One region of the Pantoea ananatis PA13 genome, then DNA from elsewhere that is predicted to be linked to it. Evidence: predicted binding sites of a transcription regulator. Region 1 holds the regulator's gene; the other holds the start of a gene.
The links. Region 1 encodes Fur, which represses iron uptake genes when iron is present. Its sites were predicted from a motif close to ATAATAATGAGAACNACTATCAA; they were not measured.
Positions count from the first base shown of each region.

Region 2: a site for Fur is predicted at 2,252-2,274, ahead of exbB (tol-pal system-associated acyl-CoA thioesterase). Genes of this name have one in related genera too.

Region 1 covers NC_017554.1:3,255,043-3,260,760, reverse strand. Annotated here, with positions in the region: gene glnS (glutamine--tRNA ligase) at 1-1,369, shown strand, start outside; gene PAGR_RS15350 (hypothetical protein) at 1,601-1,996, shown strand; gene fur (ferric iron uptake transcriptional regulator) at 2,057-2,500, opposite strand; gene fldA (flavodoxin FldA) at 2,836-3,366, opposite strand; gene ybfE (LexA regulated protein) at 3,489-3,773, opposite strand; gene ybfF (esterase) at 3,940-4,704, opposite strand; gene seqA (replication initiation negative regulator SeqA) at 4,957-5,508, shown strand; gene pgm (phosphoglucomutase (alpha-D-glucose-1,6-bisphosphate-dependent)) at 5,534-5,718, shown strand, end outside.
Region 2 covers NC_017554.1:776,240-781,957, forward strand. Annotated here, with positions in the region: gene malI (Mal regulon transcriptional regulator MalI) at 1-378, opposite strand, end outside; gene PAGR_RS03810 (PTS transporter subunit EIIC) at 451-1,947, opposite strand; gene exbB (tol-pal system-associated acyl-CoA thioesterase) at 2,363-3,088, shown strand; gene exbD (TonB system transport protein ExbD) at 3,094-3,516, shown strand; gene PAGR_RS03825 (MFS transporter) at 3,843-5,165, shown strand; gene PAGR_RS03830 (Csu type fimbrial protein) at 5,162-5,718, opposite strand, start outside.

The sequences.
Region 1 (5,718 bases):
ATCTGACTATTTTGATCAGCTTTACCAGTATGCGGTTGAACTGATCGGAAAGGGACTTGCCTATGTTGATGAACTGACCCCTGAAGAAATTCGTGAATACCGGGGAACGTTAACCGCGCCGGGTAAAAACAGCCCATACCGCGATCGCAGCGTGGAAGAGAACCTTGCCCTGTTTGAAAAAATGCGCAACGGTGAATTTGCAGAAGGTAAAGCCTGTCTGCGTGCAAAAATTGATATGGCTTCCAGCTTTATCGTTATGCGCGACCCGGTGCTGTACCGCATTAAGTTTGCTGAACATCATCAAACCGGCAACAAATGGTGCATCTACCCGATGTACGATTTTACCCACTGCATTTCCGATGCGCTGGAAGGCATTACGCATTCACTCTGTACACTGGAGTTCCAGGATAACCGCCGTCTGTATGACTGGGTGCTGGACAACATCACGATTCCGGTTCATCCACGTCAGTACGAATTTTCGCGCCTGAATCTTGAATATGCGGTGATGTCAAAACGCAAACTCACGCAGCTGGTCAGTGAGAAGCATGTGGAAGGCTGGGACGATCCCCGTATGTTAACCGTGTCCGGCCTGCGTCGCCGTGGTTATACCGCGGCCTCAATCCGTGAGTTTTGCCGGCGTATTGGTATCACCAAGCAGGACAACATTGTTGAAATGGCCTCGCTGGAGTCTTGTATCCGCGACGATCTCAACGAAAATGCGCCACGCGCGATGGCGGTGTTGGATCCGGTTAAGCTGGTGCTGGAAAACCTGCCGGCAGGCCATAACGAAGTGCTTAGCATGCCGAACCATCCTAACAAACCGGAGATGGGGACGCGCGACGTGCCGTTCAGCCGCGAAATCTGGATCGATCGGGCCGATTTCCGTGAAGAAGCTAACAAGCAGTATAAACGCCTGGTGCTGGGTAAAGAGGTGCGCCTGCGTAATGCGTACGTGATCCGAGCCGAGCGCATCGCGAAAGATGAAGAAGGCAATATCACCTGCATCTACTGCACCTGTGATGTGGATACGCTGAGCAAAGATCCTGCTGACGGCCGTAAAGTTAAAGGCGTGATTCACTGGGTGTCCGCTGAACATGCGCTGCCCGCTGAGTTCCGTCTTTACGATCGCCTGTTTAGCGTACCCAATCCTGGCGCGGCAGACGATTTCCTGACCACGATTAATCCCGACTCGCTGGAAGTCAAACAGGGCTTCGTTGAACCCGGCCTGCGTGATGCGGTGGCCAGCGCGCCTTACCAGTTTGAGCGCGAAGGCTACTTCTGTGCCGACAGCGTTTATTCAACCCCTTCACAGTTAGTGTTTAACCGCACGGTAGGTTTACGCGATACCTGGGCGAAAATCGGCGAATAATTTCTGTGTGATGTTGACCGCAGGGTAATCGAAAGGGCGACTTATCGCCCTTTTTTATTGCGGCGATTTTTTTTAGTACCGACGTTTCTCCTGAGCAGAGTCAGAGTATTAATTTTATTTTTGTGGAACCGCTCTCAGTTTAATTTTTTTAATAAATTTCCCAGTGTTAATTCTTTTTTTTCAGGTACGCTAACCCTCTGAAGTATCAGTTTGTGGGTTTAAAAGGAAAAAATGACACTTTTTGCACAGGAAGCCAAACATAGCGTTGTCGTGTTACATCAGCTTATTGAACATATTTTTAATCATGTTCGGGATGGTAGCGACAGTTTTCATCTGCTGCTCTCGCACTTTCATCCCGATTTTAAGATGGTCACGCCGCAGGGAAAACAGCTGAATCTGGATCAGGTTGAAGATCTTTTTCGACGACTGCAGGGGGCAAGGGAAGGGATGCGCATTGCGACCAGTGAGCATGTAATTCTTTCTGAGCATGCGAACGAAGTGACGATTCAGTATCGCGAACTGCAGATGATGAATGGTGAAAATAAAAGCCGTATTTCGCTGGCGATTCTGGACTGCACCACCTCTGTTCCACGCTGGCGCTACCTGCAGGAAACGCTCGTGACCTGAGCGACAGCAATAAAAAAGCCGATGTGAACATCGGCTTTTTTACTTTGTACCCGAAAGCGCTTATTTGTCGTGCAGCGTTTCGTCTTCACGGCAGTCGCCCAGTGCACAGTGGCCGTACAGGTACAGGCTGTGGTTGGTGAGCTTAATACCATGACGGGTCGCGATTTCACGTTGACGCGTCTCAATGGATTCGTCACTAAATTCAATCACTTTACCGCAATCCAGACAGATCAGGTGGTCGTGATGGTGCTGCTGCGTCAGCTCAAACACCGATTTACCGCCTTCAAAGTTGTGGCGGGTCACGATGCCTGCATCGTCGAACTGGTTAAGCACACGGTAGACCGTGGCCAGTCCAATCTCTTCGCCCATGTCGATCAGGCGTTTATACAGATCTTCCGCGCTGACGTGATGGCATGCAGGTTCCTGAAGCACTTCCAGAATTTTGAGTCTGGGCAATGTGACTTTCAGGCCAGCCTTCTTTAATGCGGTATTGTTGTCAGTCATGCGGATATTGTCCTGTTACTTTAGTCACTCTTGTGGCACGTAGCCTGTATGTCGATCGACCGCCATTCTCATTTGCGTCTCATTATAGAACTGATGCGCTGAAATGAAAACCGATGTCCTTGCGATGCGCCAGCGGCGATGTTCGCTGCGCATGGCATGGAAAGCGGACGAGTCGCATTTCGCGTTTTGTCATCTCAGTTCCAGGGAAATAAGCAGATGATCGATGCGGGTATTCTACAGATTAAATGGGGAAAGTTACAAAAATGTAGCTATTATTTTTATAGGAAAAGCCGTTTGCCCAGTGTGAACCTGCGTCCACACTGAGCTCAGCGCGATCAGGCTTCAATGATTTCTTTGAGCTGCAGCTCATCAAAAATTTGCTTAACCCATTTATCAACGCGTTCGTTGGTCAGCTCTGGCTGGCGATCTTCATCAATAGCCAGACCCAGGAAGTGGTTGTCATCAGCCAGGCCTTTTGACGCTTCGAAGTGGTAACCCTCGGTCGGCCAGTGGCCCACGATGATGGCGCCGTTAGGTTCGATGATGTCACGAATGGTTCCCATGGCATCACAGAAGTACTCTGCGTAATCTTCCTGATCGCCACAGCCAAACAGCGCAACCAGCTTGCCGTTAAAGTCGATCTCTTCCAGCGTCGGGAAGAAGTCATCCCAGTCGCACTGGGCTTCACCGTAATACCAGGTGGGGATGCCCAGCAGCAGAATGTCAAAGGCTTCTAAGTCTTCTTTAGTGCTTTTCGCGATGTCGTGAACTTCTGCAACGTCTTTACCCAGTTGTTTCTGGATCATTTTTGCAATGTTTTCGGTGTTACCGGTATCGCTGCCAAAGAAGATGCCTACGATTGCCATGGGTAAAATAACCTCTTAAATCCTGATGATAGAATGAATGCCGGAGCCTGTTCAGCAAATGATAGCAGACCGCGCAAAAGGGCGGAATGTGTAAAGCCGCGACATTTGTTTCTGTGTGCGGTTTACCCGCGTGAGTCCAGTTTGAGTTGTGCCAGCAGCATTTGTTCAATTAATTCGCTGCGGCTGAGATTGCGCTGCTCAGCCAGCATATTCAGCGCTTCAACGGCTTCACTGTTCATTTTGAGTTCGACACGACGAAGTCCGCGCCCTTTGTCACGTTTCAGTTGATTGCGTTTGTTGATACGCAGTTGTTCATCACGCGTAAGCGGACTGGTTTTTGGGCGACCCGGGCGACGCTCGTTAGCGAACAGATCGAGCGTCGTACGGTCAGTGTGTTCTTTTGCCATGACTTAGTACAACTGAGTGGGCGCGAACGAGACGTTTCCGCTGCGCAGATTAAAGTATTGACTCTTCCCGCGGGCAACCGCGCCTACGGCAAAAATTTAGCGCGCCATCATACTCCAGGCTAACCGCGGACGCCAATCTTAAACTTTTACAGCCAGTTAAGATGTTTTAAAGCGCAAAAAAGCGTCGAATACTGCGTAAAACGGCATCAGGTTTTTCAGCATGGACCCAGTGACCAGCACCACCGATCACATGTGCATGCGCGGCCGGGAACTGCCTGAGTAACGCGTCACGATACTGATTATCCAGATAAGGTGAGTCGCCACCGCGAATAAACAGCGCGGGATGTGGCCAGGCAGGCACCTCCTGCCAGCCGGAGATCAGCGCATAGTTGTCCCATAACACCGGGACATTAAAGCGCCATTCGCCCTGACTGAATGATTTCAGGATGAACTGAATGACGCCGTCCTCATCAATGTGGTTGCGCATGATCTCTGCGGCTTCAGTGCGTAAGGTGACGCCAGCGGCCGTGACGGCCCGGATAGCGGCAAAAATCTCGTCATGCCGACGTGTCTGATAGTCAACGGGCGCGATGTCGATCATCACCATCTGTTCGATACGTTCTGGTGCCAGCGCGCTCATTGTCATGGCGATCTTACCGCCCATGGAATGACCAATGACCGCGATCCGCTCAATCCCCTGAGCATCCAGCGTATCCAGCATGTCCTGAGCCATCACCCTGTAGTTCATCTCGTCTGCGCGCGGCGATAGCCCGTGGTTGCGCACATCAACCTGAATAAGCGGTCGATCGTCTTTAAGCCCTCGGGCCAGAATGCCAAGGTTATCAAGACTGCCAAACAGACCATGAATCAGCAGGACAGGTGTGGAATCAGAAGAAGATTGTTCAGTTTGCAGGCGCGCATTCAAAATCATAGCGAAGTTCTTAAGTGTGAGACCTGAGCTTAGGTTATCATGGTTTCACCTTTTCAGGCGCGCTGCTTCCGGCGGCATTAGGACATATTCTGACTTTTGCCCATAAACCGTTTGAATGCTATCAGCCTGTCTGAATTTAACTTTATAATCTTCATGTTAGAACCTGCCTCCTTTTTGAAATGCCGATCAGCAGCTCGGGGTATTCAGAAAATCGCGGGTTCTGTCGTGAGTAAAAAAACCGTACGGAATAAGATGAAAACGATCGAAGTTGACGAAGAGCTCTACCGTTATATTGCCAGCCACACGCAACACATTGGCGAAAGTGCATCCGATATTCTGCGCCGTATGCTGAAGTTTACTGCCGGTCAGCCCGCGGCGGTCAATGACACGCAGCCCCTCTCCGCACCGGCCCCGTCTAAAGCGGCACCGTCGGCAGGTAATGAATCGCGTCCTCAGGATCGTGTTCGCGCGGTGCGTGAGCTTATGCTGTCGGATGAATATGCGGAGCAGAAGCGGGCGGTTAACCGCTTTATGCTAATCTTGTCAACGCTCTATCGTCTGGATACCGCAGCGTTTGCCGAGGCGACAACGTCGCTGCAGGGCCGCACGCGCATCTATTTCGCGGGCGATGAACATACGTTGCTGCAAAGCGGTACCCATACCAAGCCGAAGCACGTTCCCGGCACGCCGTACTGGGTTATTACCAATACCAATACCGGTCGCAAACGCAGCATGGTTGAACACATTATGCTGTCGATGCAGTTCCCGTCGGAACTGGCAGAGAAAGTTTGCGGCACCATTTAAACTGAAGCGTCAGGGAGAAGCGCCAATGGCCAATCACCCCCGTGCCGGGCAGCCTGCCCAGCAGAGCGATTTGATTAACGTTGCACAATTAACTTCACAATATTATGTCCTGCAGCCCGATGTGGCTAACCCAGAACATGCGGTGAAATTTGGCACATCAGGCCATCGCGGTAGCGCAGGACGCCACAGCTTTAACGAAAAGCACATCCT
Region 2 (5,718 bases), 2.1 Mb from region 1:
TGACGCCAGACAGACAACGCCAGCGACGCCCTGCTGTTTAAAGGAGAGCAGGCAGCGCGTCAGCGATTCGCCGTCGTCAGTGGGCTGCCCCAAAAACACCATATAGCCCTGCTTTTCCAGCTGCTGCACAAGGCTTGCCATGACCTTCACGGAGAAACTGTCGCTGAAATCACGCAGAATCAGACCGATAAGGTTAGAGGTGCTGGCGCGCAGGTTGGCGGCTGCCACATTCTGAACGTAGTCGAGCGCATCAATGGCGGCGTGAACTTTCCTGATGGTGGCATCGGATATTTTTCCTTTTTGACGCAGCACCAGCGAGACGGTCGAAACCGACACGCCGGCGTGTTTAGCCACATCAGTAATGCTGACTCTCTTCAAACCTGCTCCCTGAAATTCACCTGCTCAGCCTGCTATCGCCTTGCCCGCCATCGTCAGAAAGCCAGGCCTGCATCAGCCTGTCATCCCGGACAGCGTCTGGGCAATAAATTGCGCTCTGGCGCCAAAAATAATTTGTATACCGTTATCGCCGACAAAAACCACGCCGCGTGCGCCAAGATTATTCAGCCCTTCACGGTCAACGTCATGGCTGTTGACGACTTCAAGCCGTAAGCGCGTGATACAGGCGCCCACCGAGCGGATGTTTTTCTCACCTCCCAGCAGGACGATGATTTCGCTAGCCAGCTCTGCATCGGTTTTGTCATCGGTCGTCGCTGTGACGTCCGTTCGTCCCGGTGTTTTTACATTAAACCGACGAATAACGAAGCGGAAGGTGAAATAGTAAATCAATGCCATCGGTACGCCCACGATAACCGCGCTGAGATAATGAGTCTGGTAACCGTTGAGCGACGGCACAATGCCAAAGCTAATGTAGTCAATCAATCCGGCGGAAAAAGATTTAGCGATATGGGCATGCAGTAAATACATGGTCATATAGGCCAGGCCCGCCATGATGGCATTAAAGACATAAAGCAGGGGCGCGACAAAGATAAAGGTAAACTCCACTGGCTCGGTGATGCCGGTCAAAAAGCAGGTCAACGCCGCTGAAAACAGGATACCGAACGCGATCTTTTTATTCCTGGTATGGGCTTCGTGGTACATCGCCAGACAGGCGGCAGGCAGGGCGAAAAGCATAAGCGGATACTCACCTTGCATAAACTTGCCCGCATTTTGGTAGCCGTTGCTGCTAAAGGATTTCACGCCTTCCTCCAGCATTTTGAACCAGATGGTTTGATCACCATGAATCACCTGGCCGGTTTTGGTGACGTAATCACCGAAGGAGTACCAGAACGAGGGATACCAGATGTGGTGCAGGCCAAGCGGGATCAGGGCGCGCTCCACCAGCCCAAAAATAAAGGTGGAGGCCGCCTGATTATCGCCGTTGACGATCACCGAAAGTGCATCGATGCCCGCCTGAATATGTTGCCAGACATAGGGCATCAGCAGGCCGAGCAGAAAGGATAAAAATGCCGTCGCAATGGCAACAAAACGCTTACCCGAGAAGAAACCCAGGAACTCAGGGAGCTGCAGGGTATGGAAGCGGTTGTAGCACCAGGCGGCGAGGATGCCGCAGATAAGGCCGCCGAATACGCCCATCTGTAGCGTCGGAATGCCGACGACCATGGCATATTTTCCTCCCTGGGCCGCCATTTCCGGAGTGATATGCAGCATGGTGCCAATGGTGATGTTGGTGACAAAGACGGAAACCGCGGCGGAAAGTGCGGCTATCCCGGATTCGGCGGCCAGTCCCACAGCCGAGCCAATCGCAAACAGCATCGGCAGGTTATCAAAAATCACCCCTCCGGCGTTCATCATCAGCGGTAACTCGAACTTATTACCAAATGCCAGGAGTAAGCCAGCGGCAGGCAGCAACGAAATAGGCAGCATGAGCGCCCGACCAATCATTGATAACTTCGATAACGATTTAACCAACCCTAATAGCAGTGTCATACCGAGTTTTCCCGATGTTGCGCCCCTATTGGCGTTTTTATTGTAAGTAGAACGTTTTAGTAGAACGTTCTACTTATCCTGCTGTAGGCAGTTTTTAGCTGCAACATAATTTTCACATTCATCGAAACGAAAAAGTTATTTTATGAGAGCGATCGCTAATTAACCGTTTTGGGGCGGGATGCCGCCAACAGGGGCGAAACGATCAACGCCAGTCATCCCGTCAGGATTGGACCAGAGAAACGGCAGGGCAGGCGCGGCTTATTCAGGTGCTGGCTCACCGTCATTAGTGGCTGCAAGATTGTAAATACTAATGAGAACCACTATCAATTCGATTGTTTTTTGCTATCATCGGCACTTCATTCCGCACCCATGTAGTAGATGAAGTTGGAGAAGCAGCGTGGTAGCCAGTGACTTAATGCAAGCAGACCTTTCCGTATGGGGCATGTACCAGCATGCCGATATCGTGGTAAAGGTGGTCATGATTGGTCTGTTATTGGCCTCGGTCGTGACCTGGGCAATTTTCTTCGGTAAATATGCTGAGCTGAGCGCGGCCAAACGTCGCCTCAAGCGCGAGCAGCTGGCGTTAGGTGAAGCCCGCAACCTGAATGATGCCGCGCGCGCTGCCCAGCAGTTCAAAACCGCCAGCCACAGCGCGGTACTCCTTAACGATGCGCAAAATGAGCTGGAACTTTCTGCTGGCGTTGAAGATACCGCCGGGATCAAAGAGCGTACCGCTTTCCGTCTTGAACGTCGGGTGGCTGCCTTCTGCCGTCACGCGGGCCGCGGTAACGGTTTCCTGGCCACGATTGGTTCGGTCGCGCCGTTTGTCGGCCTGTTCGGCACCGTCTGGGGCATCATGAACAGCTTCATTGGTATCGCCAAAACGCAAACCACGAATCTTGCCGTGGTTGCCCCCGGCATTGCCGAAGCCTTGCTGGCTACCGCTATTGGCCTGGTTGCCGCCATTCCTGCCGTGGTGATCTACAACGTGTTTGCCCGCATGATCGCCAACTACAAAGCCTCGCTGGGCGATGTGGCCGCGCAAATCATGCTGCTGCAAAGCCGCGATATCGACCTGGGAAACCTGGCCCAGCCTGACGTTAACCGCCCGGCAGCCGCACAAAAACTGCGTCTGGGGTAAGCGTTATGGCGATGCGATTAAACGACCAGGCCGAAACAGATGGCGAAATGCACGAAATCAACGTCACGCCGTTTATCGACGTGATGCTGGTGTTGCTGATCATCTTTATGGTTGCAGCGCCGCTGGCGACCGTTGATGTCCGTGTTAACCTTCCGGCTTCCACCAGTGCGCCCCAACCGCGTCCGGAAAAACCGGTTTACCTTTCGATCAAAGCCGACAAGCAGTTGTACGTGGGTAACGAGGTGGTGAATAAAGCGTCGTTGATCAACGTGCTGACCCAGCAGACGGAAGGCAACAAGGACACCACGATCTTCTTCCAGGCGGACAAGTCTGTCGATTATGAAACCCTGATGAGCGTGATGGACGAACTGCGCACGGCCGGGTATTTAAAAATTGGCTTGATGGGAATGGAAACGGTCAAGAAATAGCGATTGGAGCCGGTCGGGCTTTCCCGCTCAACGCTTAACGCTCAACGCATTCAGCCAACATTCGGGGCCTTCAGGCGTGGTAAACGCGCCTCGTCAATACGCTATCACGGCTAAAAAGCGCGCATTCCGCCGCGCTTTTTTTATGTCTGTTTTCACAGAATCTTCTTCTGCTCATTCCGCCTGATAACAGGCAAAGATGCTGCTGTAACTCTCCTGTTAATTTCTTGTTACGGAAACTTATAGACTTGTAAACTGCAATGGTGATCGGTGTCACATTAATCTGGCTTGTCGCAGGCTAAAACGGATAAAAAACCAAGGAAGCCGTGATGAACCCGAGTGAAACTTTACAAAAGCCGCCTGCCAGCGCGGCCAGAACCATTTTCAACGTTACCAGTGGTAACTTCCTTGAGATGTACGATTTCATGGTGTTTGGCTACTACGCCACGGCCATCGCCAAAACCTTCTTTCCCGGTGACGATCCGTTCTCTTCCCTGATGCTGACGTTGATGACCTTCGGTGCGGGCTTCCTGATGCGTCCGCTGGGGGCCATTATTCTGGGGGCTTACATCGACCACCATGGTCGTCGCAAAGGGCTGCTGTTAACGCTTGGCCTGATGGCGCTGGGCACGCTCACGATTGCACTGGTACCGGGTTATGCCACGCTGGGCGCGGCGGCACCGGTTCTGATTCTGCTGGGGCGTTTGCTGCAGGGCTTTTCAGCCGGTGTGGAACTGGGTGGCGTGTCGGTCTATCTGGCCGAAGTCGCACCGAAAGGCCGCAAAGGCTTCTTTGTCAGTTGGCAATCCGGAAGTCAGCAGATTGCGGTGATATTCGCTGCGCTGCTGGGACTGGGCCTGAACCATCTGCTTTCTCATGATGACGTCACCGAGTGGGGCTGGCGCATTCCCTTCGTGGTGGGCTGCCTGATCGTGCCCTTCCTGTTTTATATCCGCCGTATGCTGGAAGAAACCGAAGCCTTCAGTCAGCGTAAACACCACCCGGCCATGACCGAAATTATGCGTTCGGTGGCCAGCAACTGGGCGCTGGTGCTGGCAGGTATGCTGATGGTCGTCACTACCACCGTGATGTTCTATATGATTACCGCCTTTACGCCCACCTTCGGCAAAACGGTGTTGATGATGAGCGACACCCAGGCGTTTATGGTGACGCTGTTTGTCGGGATTTCGAACCTGTTCTGGCTACCGGTGATGGGCGCGCTCTCCGATCGCATAGGTCGTCGCCCGCTGCTGCTGACGTTTACCTTGCTGATGATTGCCACCGCCTGGCCGGTGCTGCACTGGATGGTGGGCTCGCCCAGCTTCGCGCATCTGGTCGAGGCGGAATTATGGCTCTCCTTTCTCTACGCAAGCTATAACGGCGCCATGGTGGTTTATCTGGCGGAAATTATGCCAGCGGAAGTGCGCGCCGCGGGCTTCTCTATGGCCTACAGCCTGGCAACGGCGCTGTTTGGAGGCTTTACGCCAGCAGTATCCAGCTATCTGATTCACGCCACAGGTGGCAAGGCGATGCCGGGCGTGTGGCTGACCTTTGCGGCCGTCTGTGGCCTGTTTGGTACGCTGCTCATTGGTCGCATGGTTAAGCAGTATCGCGCTCGTCACGGCAGCACGCCGGTCAGCACATCCCTTTAAAACGCAATATCCACCACCACGCTGTCGCTGTAGTTTCCCGCAGGCGGCGTGTTTTGCGTGGTGAGGACGCGCGCAGTGTAGTTATAGCTGCGCGTCAGCCCATCGGTGCTGACGGTATTGGCCGCCGCACTGCCCACCCGTTCTGTGCCACTCGGCCCCCAGCGATCGCTACTGGTTCCTTTATAGATTTCGTAACTCAAACGATTGGTTCCGCTCGCCATGTTGCGCACGCTGCCTGATGCGTTGTTGCCATTGCTTAAGCCCACGGTATAGGTACTGCCTTTACTGCATAACACACTGATGGTTTGCGAAATTGCCCCAAAGCTGGCGACCAGCGGCGCGCTGCCAAAGCTAATGTTGGGGGCGGTAATCGCTGTACAGTCATTGCTCAGAACGACGGTCACGGTAATGGGGATCACGCCGCTGCCGGTCTGCGGGGTCAGACAAGCGCCCAGGGCGGAAACAGAGGTGCAGATGTTATAGGTGACGGTCATGTTCAGGGTGAGCGTATAGCTGCCCGCCGCCACGGTTTGCCCGGCGACGGTGCGTAAAT